DNA from 2 places in the Methylovorus sp. SPW-M1 genome. Region 2 is predicted to be linked to the other one. Evidence: predicted binding sites of a transcription regulator. Region 2 holds the regulator's gene; the other holds the start of a gene.
The links. The regulator sigma-54, encoded in region 2, starts transcription at its own class of promoters, with help from an activator protein. The targets are predictions, from matches to a motif close to TGGCACNNTTCCTGCT.
Positions count from the first base shown of each region.

Region 1 (6,417 bases), 1.3 Mb from region 2:
CAATTGTAAAATTAGGCTTGACCGTCTAATTGAGAATCGTTATCATTTGTTTTATCCTGAGTGACTAGGCTCAGGTTCAATTATTTCAGGTTCAAGTGAGGGTCATATGACAGCGACGACATTGTTAACAGATGCACCTCGAGGAGCGGATGCCGGCGTGCAACCGTCCATGACGAACGCGAAACTGCGTCAGCTCGACAGCAAGGAGCTGTTTAATGGGCAACGCGAACTGGAGATTGCGCACGGCGATCAAACCTATCGTCTGCGGCTCACCCGTCAGGGCAAGCTGATTCTGACGAAGTAAGGAGTTCGCATGAAACCGGAAAATCCTTGTAAGCGCATTGTGCTCGCGGGTAACGAAGGCTGCAGGATATTATTCTGCGAAGAGTGCAATGTGGCTGAGCTGGAAGTAGGTGCGCTTAGTCTTAGGCTGGACATGCAGGCGTTTGGCTCCCTGGCTGAATTGCTGCAGGAGGGCGCGGCCAGAATGGCTATATATAATGCTGTACGAGAAAGAAACGATGCAATGATGAATGGGGTAGGGAATGTACACTGAAATGAGGCTGGTAAAGCCTTCATTCCAACCAGCGCAAGCGCCGATTGCCATGATCCGTGGCCTCAAGCCGCGCGGTGGCAATCAGGGTGGGCAAACACCATCGCGTGCTTCGTATTCGGCCTTGCTGGCAGTATTGCTGGCACATGCCGCGATCTTTGCAGCAGTGGTCTGGCTCAAGCCAGAAGAAGTGCGCATTGAGCAGCCGGATACGCCTATGGTGGTCAATCTCGTGAGCGACCCCAAGTCCATCACCGAAGAGCCACAACCCGAACCCACTCCCCCCAAGCCGGTCGTCAAGATTCAAAAACAAAAGCCGGTCAAACAGCAAATCAAGCCCACGCCCGAACCGCAGCCACAAGTGGCTGAACCTCAGCCTGCTGCCCCGGTAGAAGCGCCGCGCGCAGTAGAGGAGGCCAAGCCTACGCCCCCACCGCCGCCAGCCGAGATCGTGGAAAAAGCACCACCTCCACCGCCACCTGAAACGCATGAACCAGAACTGGTGACGGGCGTCGCTTACCTGTATGAGCCTGAGCGCAAATACCCCACGCTCTCCAAGCGTTTGAAAGAGGAGGGCAAGGTCAAGATGAAGGTACGTATTTCAGCCACTGGAATGCCGGAAGACATTCAGCTGCTGGAACGCTCCGGATTTGAACGACTGGACAATGCGGCGGTAGAGTGGCTGAAGGCAGCCCGCTTCACGCCGTATCGCAAGAATGGCAAGGCGGTAAGTGTGTACGCGATTGTGCCGATGAGCTATTCGCTGCACGACTAGTCAGAATATTGTCAAAAGCACCATTATTATTTAGTTAAAACAAGAAGGAATATTGCATGCAAAGCGGTTACGAGTTTAATAGTCTGGCCTTTATTACCGATGGCGGCGTGGTTTCGATCACCGTTGCACTCTGTCTGCTGGTCATGTCCGTCGCCAGCTGGTACCTGATTATCGTGAAAGGCATCCAGTCCCTGCGCCTGCGTGCAGCGTCGCGCAATTACAGCCAGCGTTTCTGGGATGCCAGCTCGCTGGAAGTGGCTATCCGTGAAAACGGTGTCTCCACTCCGATGTCACGCCTCGCCAATCAGGCAGTCGAAGCCGCAGAACATCATCAGCGTCACGCCTCCAAGCGTCTGGCGGATGCCTGCAATCAGGATGAATTTGTCGCACGCAGCATGCGTCGCGTTATCAGCGATGAAGGTGCGCGGCTGGAAAACGGCTTGACCATCCTGGCGTCGGTCGGCAGCGTGTCACCCTTCGTTGGTCTGTTTGGTACCGTATGGGGTATTTACCACGCGCTGGCCAGCATCAGCATGAGCGGTCAGGCGACACTGGATAAGGTGGCAGGCCCGGTAGGTGAAGCGCTGATCATGACGGCATTTGGTCTGGCCGTGGCGATTCCTGCAGTGCTGGCTTACAACGCCTTGGTGCGCAGTAATCGCGTGCTGATGGCGCAACTGGATAGCTTTGCCAACGATCTGCATGTCCTGCTGACCACCGGTGCTCCGCTGACTCATGGCAATACGCCAGGAGAAAGCGCACTAAAGCCCCAAAGTCACCTTAAAGAGGTGACAGCATGATAGGTTCAGGCAACGGTTTTGGCTCGGGCAGCCATTCTGCCCCGATGGCCGAGATTAACACCACGCCGCTGGTGGATGTGATGCTGGTGCTGCTGGTGATCTTCATCATCACCGCGCCTTTGCTGACCCACGCTGTGCGCATTGACTTGCCGCAAGCCAGCAGCCAGCCTCTTCCAGAAAAACCCGAGTCATTCACCATCTCGATTGATAACGCCGGGCAGATTTACTGGAACGATACCCCGCTGGTGGAAGGCGAACTGGTGCTCAAGCTGGAGCAGGCTTCCAAGAAAGAGCCGCAGCCTGATATCAATCTGCGCGCCGACAAGGAAACCCGCTACGAAGTCATCGCCAAGGTGATGGCAGATGCCAAGAATGCGGGCGTGCAAAAGCTGGGGTTTGTTAGCGAACCTGCTGCAAACTAAGCTCTGTCTGCTGTCTCTTGCATCAACAAAACCCCGTCTCTTGACGGGGTTTTGCTTTTGGGTGGTCCACATTCGCACATTAAACGGGCTTGTTTTTTGCTAGACTAGATGACAAGTCGTCACTGTGCGCTGCGCGCCTGCTGGTATTTTGAGCGGATTTTCCTGCCTGGGAATGTCATCTCCAGATCACGGTGGGCCGTTAGCCTGTACTGAATCTCCAGATATATGACAGGAATCTAACCGCCATGATAAGTTCAAATGCGTCCCAGCCCTCCGAGTTCACTCCCACCGTTACTACTGAAAAAACCCCGATAGCACAGGCTTTACAGAACCACCTGATATTTTCGGCATTCAAAACCAGTGCAACGGCAACGCCTCGTGACTGGTATGCCACGACCGCCTATACCGTTCGCGACCATGTGGTGGAACGCTGGGTCAAGACCTCTGAGGCTTATCAAGAGCGTGACCCCAAGCGCGTGTATTACCTCTCGCTGGAGTTCCTGATTGGGCGCATGTTGTCCAATGCTGCCCTAAATCTGGGCATAGCACCGGAAGTGAGCGAAGGCCTGCACGCGCTGGGGCGCGATATGGAGCAGGTGGTGGAGATGGAAACCGACGCTGCGCTGGGTAATGGCGGCCTGGGGCGTCTGGCCGCCTGTTTCCTTGATTCCATGGCCAGCATGGATATTCCCGGCACTGGCTATGGCATTCGCTATGAATACGGCATGTTCCGCCAGTCCATCAGCCATGGTCAGCAGATCGAAAATCCGGACAACTGGCTGCGCTACGGCAATATCTGGGAATTCCAGCGCCCTGAGAGCACCTATATCGTGCGCTTCTTCGGGCATGTGGTGGAGTTCCCCACCGAGCAGGGCATTGAATATCATTGGGTGGATTCCGAGGCTGTCGTCGCCATGGCCTATGATGTGCCGATTCCCGGCTATGGTACGGAAACCGTGAACAACCTGCGTTTGTGGTCGGCCAAGGCCACGCGCGAGTTTGACCTCATGCATTTCAACGATGGCAATTACGAAAAAGCCGTGGAAGAGCGCAATGCCACCGAGAATATCTCCAAGGTGCTTTATCCAAACGACACCTCGGTCTCAGGCAAGGAGCTACGCCTCAAACAGCAGTATTTCTTTGTCTCCGCCTCGATTCAGGACATCCTGCGCCGTTTCCTTGCCAGTCATCACGACTGGAACATGCTGCCGGAAAAAGTGGCGATTCAGCTGAACGACACCCATCCGGCCATTGCCGTGGCCGAAATGATGTATCAGCTGGTCGATGTACACCGGCTGGAGTGGAGCCATGCGTGGAAGCTGGTGGTCAAGATCTTTGCCTACACCAACCACACGCTGATGCCGGAAGCGCTGGAGACCTGGTCGGTTGATCTGTTCGGCCGTCTGTTGCCGCGCCACCTGGGCATCATTTACAAGATCAATCATGAATTTTTGCAGATGGTTAATCACCGCTTCCCCGGCGATACCGATCTGCTGAGCCGCGTATCCATCATTGATGAAACTCACGGCCGCCGCGTGCGCATGGCGCACCTGGCTGTGATCGGCAGTCACACGGTTAATGGCGTGGCGGCGCTGCATAGTGAGCTGCTCAAAACCACCTTGTTTGCCGATTTCAACCGGATTTATCCCGGCAAGTTCATCAACATCACCAACGGCATTACCCCGCGTCGCTGGCTCAACCAGTGCAACCCTGGGCTCACCGCCTTGCTTGCCAAGGTGATAGGCGAGGGTTTCCACAAAGACCTGAGCAAGTTGCAGGGCATCGTGCCGCTGGCCGAGGATGCCGATTTCCGTCAGGCATTTCGCGAGATCAAGCTGCAGAACAAGATCCGCCTCGCTGCCCGCATCACCAAGCTCACGGGCATCAGCCTCAACCCCAATAGCCTGTTCGATGTGCAGATCAAGCGCATACACGAATACAAGCGTCAGCTGCTCAACATGCTGCATGTCATCACCCTGTACAACCGCATTCGTAGTGGCAAGGCCGAGAGCATTACGCCGCGCACGGTGATTTTTGGCGGCAAGGCTGCCCCGGGCTACTGGATGGCCAAGCTGATTATTCGCTTGATCAACGATGTCGCCGCTATCGTCAACGATGACCCGGCAGTGGGCGATAAGCTCAAGGTGGTGTTCTATCCCAACTACGAAGTTTCCGCTGCCGAATTGCTGTTCCCCGGCAGCGATCTTTCCGAGCAGATTTCCACCGCAGGTACCGAGGCCTCGGGCACGGGCAACATGAAAATGGCGCTGAATGGCGCTCTCACCATCGGTACTCTGGATGGCGCCAATGTTGAAATCAAGGAAGAGGTGGGTGATGAGAATATCTTCATCTTCGGCCTCACCACGCCGGAAGTCGCCGAGCTCAAGGCGCGTGGTTACAACCCCTGGGATTATTACCATGGCAATGAAGAGCTGCGCCAGGTGCTGGATATGATTGCCGGCGGTTTCTTCTCGGTGGATGAGCCAGACCGCTATCAGCCGATTTTTGACACTCTGCTGCACAAAGGCGACAACTACCTGCTGCTGGCGGATTACCAGAGCTATATTGATGCGCAGGATGCCGTGGGCCGGCTGTATGAGGATCAGGAGGAGTGGACGCGCCGCGCCATTCTGAATGTCGCCCGCGTAGGCAAATTCTCCAGTGACCGTACCATAGGCGAATACGCCAACAACATCTGGAAAGTGCATCCCATCCGCGGTTGATCATTTTAAGCCGTCATAAAAACCTCGGGGCGTGCAAGCTTGCACGCCCTTTCTTTTGCGGTAGACTGTGATTCCCTCATGCCCTTTATGGATATTCATCATGTCCCGTTTGCTCACAACCCTGACCCTGCTTGCTTTTACCCTGAGCGCTTACAGTGCTGACCTTAGCTCGCTCAGTAACAAGGATGCCAGCAATGGGCTCAAGGAAGCGCTGATTCAAGGCGCAGGCAAGGCCGTGGGCAAACTGGGGGCCGTGGATGGATTTCTGAATAATCCGCAGGTAAAAATCCCCCTGCCAGATAATCTGAAGAAAGCCGAAAAAGCCATGCGCATGTTTGGCATGGGCGACCAGGCAGATGAACTGGTGCTCAAGATGAACCGCGCGGCCGAAGCTGCTGTGCCTGAAGCCAAGACGCTGCTGGTTAACTCGGTAAAAAGCATGAGTGTTACCGATGCCAAGAATATCCTTACCGGTGGTGACGACGCCGCCACGCAATATTTCAAACGAACCACCTCCGGCCCCATGGCCGAGAAATTCCTGCCTATCGTCAAAAAAGCCACCGAGAATGTCGCACTGGCGCAGCAATACAACAAGTTTGCCGAAATGGGCAGCCAGTTTGGCCTGGTGAAAAAAGATCAGGCGACCCTTGAACAATATGTGACCCAGAAAACACTCGATGGCGTCTACCTGATGATGGCGGAAGAAGAAAAAGCCATCCGCCAGGACCCGATGGGGCAAGCCAGCAGCTTGCTTAAAAAGGTATTTGGCGCCCTCTAGTCCGCTGGTCCCAAGGTGGTTATAAACAGCCATGTTGGCTGCTCGTCCTGGCTGATTACAGCCAGTTTCAACCAACTTCTAAATTGGTGAAATTAATAAGTCAATAATAATCAACATCTTATGGTGTTGGTATCCATTTTGCACTGTCAGCTCATAATTTCATGATACAGAGCTGGCCATGCAAGCAATTGAGCAGCACGATTTAATTCAACGCTTATACCAGGACCATCAGCTTTGGCTGCAAGCCTGGCTGCGTCGCAAGTTGGGTAACCCTACGGGTGCCGCCGACCTGGCGCAGGATACTTTCCTCACCTTGCTTCTCAAGCGTGATCTCTCAGCCATCCTCGAGCCGCGGGCTTACCTGAC
Region 1 covers NZ_CM132626.1:1,162,455-1,168,871, forward strand. The annotation lists gene hemP (hemin uptake protein HemP) at 170-304, shown strand; gene ACWWD9_RS05465 (hypothetical protein) at 314-556, shown strand; gene ACWWD9_RS05470 (energy transducer TonB) at 546-1,328, shown strand; gene ACWWD9_RS05475 (MotA/TolQ/ExbB proton channel family protein) at 1,385-2,128, shown strand; gene ACWWD9_RS05480 (ExbD/TolR family protein) at 2,125-2,550, shown strand; gene ACWWD9_RS05485 (glycogen/starch/alpha-glucan phosphorylase) at 2,796-5,273, shown strand; gene ACWWD9_RS05490 (DUF4197 domain-containing protein) at 5,374-6,051, shown strand; gene ACWWD9_RS05495 (sigma-70 family RNA polymerase sigma factor) at 6,230-6,417, shown strand, end outside.
Region 1: ACWWD9_RS05485 (glycogen/starch/alpha-glucan phosphorylase) is a predicted target of sigma-54. The motif match lies at 2,636-2,651, and genes of this name have one in related genera.

Region 2 (9,456 bases):
CGTAGAAGAACGCGCCAAGCGCATCAAACTCGTGGTATTCGATGTCGACGGCGTCATGACCGACGGCGGCCTTGGACTGGGCGACGACGGTCAGGAATACAAATTTTTCCATTCGCATGATGGCCTGGGCATGAAATTGCTGAAAGCCACCGGCGTGCATATGGCGATCGTTACTGGCCGCACATCCCAGGTCGTGGTCAAGCGCGCCGCCAATGTCGGCATTCTGCATTTTCATCAGGGGGTGGACGACAAGCTGGCCTCCTTTGATGAAGTCCGCGCGCAATTTGGATTCAGCCGCGAAGAATGCGCCTTCATGGGCGATGATGTCATTGATATCCCCCCGATTCGTTATGGTGGCCTCGGCATTACCGTGCCGCATGCCATGCCGCTGGTGAAAGAGTATGCGCATTACATCACCAGCCGCCCCGCGGGCCACGGTGCCGTGCGCGAAGTGTGCGAACTGCTGATGAAAGCACAAGGCACCTTTGACGCACAGATGGCCCGGTTCCTGAAGTAAGGATTGATATTGGGACGTCCAACCGTCGTGTTTCCGCTCGTGCTGCTCGCCCTGCTGGCGCTGCTCACGTTCTGGATAGATCGCAGTGTCCAGCCACCCGAGCGGCGGCCGGATGCCAATTTGCGCCATGACCCGGATTACATTCTGGACAACTTTGTCACGACACGGACCAATGTGAACGGTGCGCTGGCCTATGTGCTGGCAGCGGTAAAGATGAAGCATTACCCGGATGATGACACCACCGAACTTGAACGGCCCCGGTTTACGCAGTATGCCGTCAACAAGCCTTACACGCAGATTGAAGGCCAGCGCGGCAACGTCTCCAGCGATGGCGAGACCGTGGAATTCATGGATAATGTGATCGTCATTCGGCAGGCATCCAAGGATAAAGGGGAAATGATGGTACGTACCCAGTACCTCAAGATGTTCCCCAAGCAGGAAGTGGCCGTGACAGACAAACCTGTGGTGATCACTCAGGCACCGGAAACGGTGATTCATGCCAACGGTATGGTATTCAACAAGAAAAACCAGACCGTCAACCTGCGTGGCCGCGTGCGGGCGCATTACCTTTCGCCCAGCGTGACAAAAAAAGCCGCTGGCAAAGCCCCGGCCAGCACGCCAGCGAAAGCCAGCAAGGCGGCACCACAGAAAAATGCCAAGCCCAGCGCCAGCCCCGCTAAAAAACAGGCAGCACAGGCGAAACGAAGTACCAGTACCAATAACCAAGCCCGGATTCGGAGAAAATATGACAACCCTGCCCCGTAGCTTTTTGCCGCTACTTTTGATGATGGCCTGCCTGCCTGCACACGCCGAAAAGGCGGACAAGGACAAGCCCATCAATCTGGAAGCAGATGCCGTCACCGTGAATGATGCCAAAAAGACCAGCATCTACACCGGCAATGTAATCCTCACCCAGGGAACGCTGATCATCCGTGGCGACAAACTGGTGGTACGCGAAGACAAAGAAGGCTTTCAGCACAGCACCACCTACGGCAATCCGCAGACGCCTTCCACCTTCAAGCAAAAAATGGAAGGTAAAAACGAATATATGGAAGGCAGCGGTCAACGTATCGAGTACGATGGACGTATGGACAAGGTACAGCTCTACACCAAGGCCTGGGTTAAAAAAGGCGACGACATCGTGCATGGTGACTACATCATGTATGACGCCAATGCCGAATATGCCGAGGTGATTGGCGGTGGCAGCCAGGCAGCAACGCCTGCCACGCCGACCGGGCGTGTACGTGCCGTTATTCAGCCCAAGAAAAAACCGGCTGGCACCGATGGCGCGACGGCCAATTAACCTGCCATGCTGACAATCCGTCAGTCTGGCGTGCAACACGATATACCTGAGTAAACATGAGCCAATTAATCGTAGAAGGTCTGCGCAAGAAATATAAATCCCGCACGGTGGTGCAGGATATTTCGCTGCAACTCAATAGCGGCGAAGTGGTGGGCTTGCTGGGCCCTAACGGCGCAGGCAAGACCACCAGCTTTTACATGATGGTAGGTCTGGTGGCCCTGGATGATGGGCGCATTCTGCTGGATGGCAAGGATCTGAGCCGTCTGCCCATACACCGTCGTGCGCGCCTGGGTTTGGCTTATCTGCCGCAGGAGCCCTCGATTTTCCGCAAGATGACGGTGGCCGAAAACATCATGGCGATTCTGGAGTTGCAGAAACTGGCGCCAGAACAAATGGAGAACCAGCTGGAATCGCTGCTGCAGGAACTGCATATCACGCATATCCGCAACAGCATGGCGGTCAGCCTGTCCGGCGGTGAACGCCGCCGCGTTGAAATCGCCCGCTGCCTGGCCACCAACCCCAGCTTCATTCTGCTGGATGAGCCATTTGCCGGCATCGACCCCATCGCCGTGCTGGACATTCAGAAGATCATCCGCTTTTTGACCGAACGCAATATTGGCGTGCTGATCACCGACCACAACGTGCGGGAAACATTAGGTATTTGCGACCGCGCCTATATCGTCAATGAAGGACGCGTCTTCGCGGCAGGCAAGCCCAGCGAAATTATTCACAACGATAGCGTAAGAGAAGTGTATCTTGGTAAGGACTTCCGCCTCTAAGCACACATTTGGCGGCCCCCACGTATGAAGCAAAGCTTACAACTCAAATTTTCGCAACACCTGGCGCTGACTCCGCAACTGCAGCAGTCCATCCGTTTGTTGCAGCTATCCACGCAGGAGCTCAATCAGGAGCTGGAAACCCTGCTGCAGGCGAATCCATTGCTGGAACGCGCCGACAAGATCGAAGAACCGCTGGAAATCCCCGACAACTTCATTGCGGCGCCAGTAGCCCCTGAGCCCAGCGTGGCCGCTACACCGGAGGAAGCTCCCCGCCAGGATGAATTTGGTGGCGATGACTATTTTGAATTCGGCAGCAGCAGCGGCAGTAACCGCTGGGAAGACAGCAGCTCCGGCAATGACGATGACAATGATTTCAGCTACCAGGAAGCGGTCAGCCTCAGCCTGCGCGATCATCTGCTAGGTCAGCTCAAGCTGTTGCCACTGTCCGAGCGCGACCAGACCTTGTCCATGCTGCTGGTCGATACCATTACCGACGACGGTTATCTGGAGCAGTCGCTGGAAGAGCTGGCCGAGATGCTGCCGCCGGAACTCGAAATCGACATGCTGGAGTTGCAGACGGCGCTCAAGCATATCCAGAATCTGGACCCACCCGGCATAGGTGCGCGCAACCTGGCCGAGTGCCTGTCCTTGCAATTGCGCGCCTTGCCACCAGATACGCCTTATGTGGATCTCGCCATCAAGGTTGCCGAAACGCACTTGCCCCTGCTGGCAGCCCGCGATTACGCAAAACTGAAAAAATTGCTGGCCTGCGACGATGACGTATTGCGCGAAGTGCAACAGCTGGTGCTGCAACTCAATCCCCGCCCAGGTGGTGAATTCAGCAAAATCACGTCTGATCATTACATTCAGCATGAAATCGTGGTCAAGAAAATCAAAGGTGTCTGGCTGGCCCATCTGAACGACGAAGTCGTGCCCAAGCTGCGCATCAACCAGCTGTATGCCGGCATCCTCAAGCGCAACCGCGAAAGCTCGAGCCAATACCTGATGAGCCAGATGCAGGAAGCCAAGTGGATGATCAAGAACATCCAGCAGCGTTTCTCCACCATCCTGCGCGTTTCTCAGGCGATTGTGGATCGCCAGCGCAATTTCTTTGAGCACGGCGAGGTCGCCATGCGCCCCCTGGTGCTGCGCGAGATTGCCGATGAGCTGGGCCTGCACGAATCCACGGTTTCACGCGTCACCACGCGCAAGTACATGCTCACCCCACGCGGAGTTTACGAGCTTAAATATTTCTTTGGCAGCCATGTGGCTACCGAATCCGGGGGCGCTTGTTCCGCCACTGCCATACGCGCCCTGATCAAACAAATGGTCAGCGAAGAGAACCCGAAAAAGCCGCTGTCGGATAACCAGATCACGGATATCCTGGGTAAACAGGGCATCGTGGTTGCTCGTCGCACCATTGCCAAATACCGCGAGTCTTTGCAGATACCCGCGGCCAACCAGCGCAGATCGCTTTGATCTGCGTTTTACCTGAAGGAGTAAATCATGAACCTGCATCTCACCGGACACCATCTCGACGTTACCCCAGCCCTGCGCGAATATGTGCAGAGCAAGCTTGAGCGCGTGAGTAACCACTTCGACCATGTGATTGACGTCAAAGTCACCATGAGCGTAGAGAAGCTGGCGCAGAAAGTGGAAGCCACCATTCATGTGCCGGGTCACGATATCCATGCCGAAAGCAGCGGTGAAAACATGTACGGCGCGATTGACGCGCTGGCTGACAAGCTGGATCGCCAGGTTCTGAAGCACAAGGAAAAAGTAAGCGACCATCACAAGGCCAACGGTGCCCTCAAGCACCAGGCGGCTGCGGAATAAAGGTCTAACCGGGGACAAGGCAAAGGCGTGTTGTCTTACATACCGCCAGTTGCCTTGTCCCTGCCGAACATAAGGTAATCATATGGCTACCATCAGTGTTGCACAGCTTTACCGGGATATGCGCCGCAATCTCAAGCTCACCTGGGTTTCCGGGCTGAATGGCGGCGAAAACCTGCTCACCAGTGAAACGGTGACCAAGCCCTCTCTGGCACTGATCGGGCACCTGAATTTTGTACACCCCAACCGCGTGCAGGTGTTGGGCTGTGCCGAGATGGATTACTTGCGCAGCCTGCCCAAGCCAGAGCTCAAGAAAGCCATCCACAATCTGTTTTCCACCGACCTGGCCGCCGTTGTTGTCGCCAATGGTGAAAAACCACCCGCCGAGCTGAATGCAGCCTCGGATGATTTTCAAACCCCCTTGTTCACTTCCCCCATGCGCAGCCCGGGACTGATGGATGTCTTGAGCCATTATCTGGCGCAAGCCGTCGCCGAATCAGAGAGCTCCCATGGTGTTTTCATTGAAGTACAAGGCTTTGGCATCCTGATCAAGGGCAACCCGGCCATTGGTAAAAGCGAGCTCGCGCTGGAACTGATTTCGCGCGGACATCGTCTGGTGGCGGATGATATTGTCGATTTCTACCGCATTGCGCCGGACCGGCTTGAAGGGCGCTGCCCCCCTATCCTGCAGGACTTCCTTGAAGTGCGTGGCCTCGGCATCCTCAACATCCGTGCCCTGTTTGGTGACAACGCCGTCAAGCCTACCAAACCGCTCGACCTCATCATTCAGCTTGAGATGGCCGATACCCTGGCGCCGCAACTGCTGGACAGGCTCAAGATCAAATCGCATCACGAAAAAATACTGGGCGTGAAAATCCCCAAAGTCATGATTCCCGTGGCCGCCGGCCGCAATATTGCGGTGCTGGTCGAAGTCGCCGTGCGCAACCACATGCTGTTACTGCGCGGCATTAACGGCACCAAGCAGTTCATGCAGCGCCAGCATCGCGAGATGAGCAAAGCCATGAAGCGCCAGCAGCAAGTGGAGAGCTAAGCGTGGCCACCAGCAACATGCGGCTCATCATCGTCACTGGCCTTTCCGGCTCGGGCAAAAGCATTGTGCTGCGCGCCCTGGAAGACGCCGGTTTTTATTGCATAGACAATCTGCCCGCCACCCTGCTGCCGCAGATATCCGAACATCTGGCACCTGCCACCCAGCAACGCGTGGCGATCAGCATAGACACCCGCAGCGCAGCGCTGGAAACCTTGCCGGAAAACATCCAGGCACTGCGCGACAAAGGCATCTCGGTGCAGGTGCTTTACCTGGAGTCCAACGCCGAAACCCTGGTCAAGCGCTTCAGCGAAACGCGGCGCCGTCACCCGCTCAGCGATGAAAAAACCACGCTGGCCGAAAGCATAGAATACGAACGGCAGCTACTGAACCGGCTAGTAAATCTGGATCATCGCATCGACACCAGCAACCTCAGCGCCAACACCCTGCGCAACTGGGTGCGCGATTTTGTCGTGCAGCAAAGCACCGGCATGACGCTGTTGTTTGTCTCCTTCGGCTTCAAGCATGGCATACCGCTGGATGCCGACTTTGTGTTTGACGTGCGCTGCCTGCCCAACCCCCATTACGACCCGGTATTGCGCCCGCTCACAGGCAAGGATGCCCCGGTACAGGACTTTTTGCGGCAACAGCCCATGGCGCTTGAGATGCTGCAGGATATACGCGGCTATGTAGAGCGCTGGCTGCCCTGCTTTGATGGCGATCATCGCAGCTACCTGACCGTCGCTATCGGCTGCACTGGCGGTCAGCATCGCTCGGTGTTTTTCGTCGAGCAGCTGAGCCAGTATTTCAAGGACAAACAACAAAAAGTGCTGATCAGGCACCGCGAGCTAGAGTAGACAGGCTTGTTTAAATTCACGATGCCGGGCCCCGGCAACAGGACGCTTTCATGATAGGTATACTGATTATTGCGCACGGCACATTGGGTGAGAGCCTGATACATTGCGCCAGCCATGTGATGGGCACACGCCCGCCACTGCTCAAGCAACTGGGCATAGGCACCCACGATGATCCGGCCGCCATGCTGCCACAGGCGCAGCAACTGGTGGATGAACTGGATGAAGGCAATGGCGTGCTCATCCTCTCGGACATTTACGGCGCAACCCCATGTAATATGGTGGGCAAATTGCTGAAGCCGGGACGGGTGGAAGGTGTCGCCGGGGTGAACCTGCCCATGCTGGTGCGCACACTGACGTACCGCAACGGGGATATTCAGCTATTGGTACAAAAAGCATTGAGCGGGGGTAGCGAAGGCGTTATCCATTTTACTGAGGAAGCATGCAAGCATCATGACTAAACAAGAAATAGAAATCATCAACAAGCTCGGCCTGCACGCACGCGCATCTACCAAGCTGACGCAAACCGCCAGCCAGTTTGGCAGTGAAATCTGGATCGAGCGCAACGGTAGAAGAGTCAATGCCAAGAGCATCATGGGTGTGATGATGCTGGCCGCCAGCAAAGGCAGCAAGATCGTGTTGGAAACCAATGGTGCCGATGAAGAGGCCGCCATGCAGGCGCTGGTGACCCTGATCTCGGGCAAGTTTGGCGAACCGGAATAAATTCATCGTGGCCGCCCCCAGCCCCGCTTCCAAAGTCAGTTTTTCCATCCACGGCGTTGGCGTGTCCAGCGGCATTGCCATCGGCCATGCCCATCTCGTCTCACATGCCTTGCTTGAAGTGGTGCATTTTCAGGTGCCCAAGGCCCTGATTGCCGACGAGATCACCCGTTTTGACAAAGCAGTAAAAACCGTTAAGCACGACCTGGAAACCGTGCGCCGCCTGCTGCCGGAAAAAGCACCGCCTGAGCTTAGCGCCTTTATCAGCACGCATCTGATGATCCTGCAGGATCACGCGCTGTCTGAAACGCCCAAGCAGATGATTAAGGCGGAAGGCTGCAATGCCGAATGGGCGCTGAAGCAGCAGATGGAAGACCTGGTTGCCCAGTTCGAGAAATTTGAAGACGAATACCTGCGCGAGCGCAAACAGGATGTGATTCAGGTCGTCGAGCGGATTATCAAGGTGCTGCTCGGGCACCCAAGTCAGGTGCCGCTACGCTCGCAGGAGAGCGCCATCATTCTGGTGGCGCATGATCTTTCCCCGGCCGATGCCATTCAGTTCAAGCAGCACCAGTTTGCTGCCTTCATCACCGATGTCGGCGGTGCTACGTCGCATACGGCGATTCTGGCGCGCAGCCTCAATATTCCCTCCATCGTTGCCTTGCAACGGGCACGCACGCTAGTACGCGATGGCGAGCTGATCATCGTCGATGGCAACCAGGGCGTGGTCATTGTCAATCCGGACAAGGACACCCTGGCCGAATACAAGCTGCGGCAGGAACAATGGGAAATCGAGCAGCAAAAGCTGAAACGCCTCAAGCTCACCAAGGCGGTGACGCTGGATGGCACCAGCATTGAACTGCATGCCAACATTGAAGTGCCGGAAGACGTCAGCCATGCCAGGGCAGCGGGAGCGACCGGCATCGGCCTCTACCGTACCGAGTTTCTGTTCATGAACCGGCGCGAGATGCCGGGCGAAGAAGAACAGTTTTCTGCCTATCGCAGTGTGGCCGAGGCCATGAAGGACCTGCCGGTCACCATCCGTACGCTGGACCTGGGCGCGGACAAGGAAATGAATCCGGATACCGCCCGCACATGCACCAACCCGGCGCTGGGACTGCGCGCCATTCGTTTGTGCCTGTCAGAACCGGCGATCTTCCTGACGCAGCTGCGCGCCATCCTGCGCGCCTCGCATTACGGCAAGATCAAGATTCTGATCCCCATGCTGTCCTCGATTACCGAGCTGCGGCAAACGCTCGCGCTGATTGAGCGCGCCAAGCAAAGTCTGGATGCGGAAAAAGCGCATTACGACAAAGACATCCAGGTCGGCGGCATGATTGAGATCCCGGCAGCGGCCTTGTGCGCCGAGGCCTTTGCCCGCGAGCTGGATTTCCTGTCCATCGGCACCAACGACTTGATCCAGTATTCGCTGGCGATTGACCGCACGGACGATACCGTTTCGCATCTCTATAACCCCTTGCATCCTGCCGTGCTGCAACTGGTGGAGATGACCATACGCGCGGGCAACAAGCTGGGCAAGCCGGTATCCGTCTGCGGCGAAATGGCGGGCGAAGCCAAGCTTGCCCGGTTGCTGCTGGGCTTTGGCTTGCGTCAATTCTCCATGCATCCATCGCAGATCCTGACCGTCAAACGCCAAATCCTGCAGAGCGATTTACCCTTGATTACCCCGGTAGCGCGCAAGATTCTGGGCACCCAGGATATTGATCGGGTTGAACCTTTGCTGCAAAAACTGAATCTCCAGTAAAGGAGATAACCATATGACAGACCTAGAACACGAGCGTGAACCCCAAGAGATCCCGTCAGACGATTTGAATATCATGGTGCTGACACACCTGGGCGGTATTCTGTTTTCCGTCTTTCCCAGCCTGATCGTCTGGCTGCTGAAGCGCAACGATAGTCCCTACATCAGCCAGCAATCGCGTGAAGCATTGAATTTTCAGATCACGGTGCTGATTGCCCAGGCCATCAGCTCGGCGCTGATTTTCATCCTGGTAGGGTTTTTGCTCATGGGCATCGTCTGGCTGCTGAATATTGTGTTCAGCTTTCTGGCTGCCGTGGCGGCCAGCCGCGGAGAGACTTACCGTTACCCATTTACGCTCCGCCTGATTAACTGAAACTTGAATTTTGATACTTGAATTTTAATACCGGAATTTTTGATTAACCCGCATTACCCAGAAGGATGGCTCACGTGAACGACAAGGCTTTGCAAGATAACCCGCTGCTGGATTTTTCCGGCCTGCCCCGCTTTGATGAGGTCAAAGCTGCCCATGTCACTCCGGCCATAGACCGCTTGCTGGATCAGGGTCGCGCCATACTGGAGCAACTGGCGAGCGCCACTGAAACGCCCACCTGGGAAAATTTCGTGCGGCCGATGGAAGACA
Region 2 covers NZ_CM132626.1:2,804,026-2,813,481, forward strand. The annotation lists gene ACWWD9_RS13335 (KdsC family phosphatase) at 1-517, shown strand, start outside; gene lptC (LPS export ABC transporter periplasmic protein LptC) at 527-1,282, shown strand; gene lptA (lipopolysaccharide transport periplasmic protein LptA) at 1,263-1,820, shown strand; gene lptB (LPS export ABC transporter ATP-binding protein) at 1,877-2,599, shown strand; gene ACWWD9_RS13355 (RNA polymerase factor sigma-54) at 2,624-4,078, shown strand; gene hpf (ribosome hibernation-promoting factor, HPF/YfiA family) at 4,106-4,435, shown strand; gene hprK (HPr(Ser) kinase/phosphatase) at 4,518-5,483, shown strand; gene rapZ (RNase adapter RapZ) at 5,501-6,337, shown strand; gene ACWWD9_RS13375 (PTS sugar transporter subunit IIA) at 6,388-6,795, shown strand; gene ACWWD9_RS13380 (HPr family phosphocarrier protein) at 6,788-7,057, shown strand; gene ptsP (phosphoenolpyruvate--protein phosphotransferase) at 7,065-8,819, shown strand; gene ACWWD9_RS13390 (DUF4870 domain-containing protein) at 8,833-9,189, shown strand; gene ACWWD9_RS13395 (M3 family metallopeptidase) at 9,255-9,456, shown strand, end outside.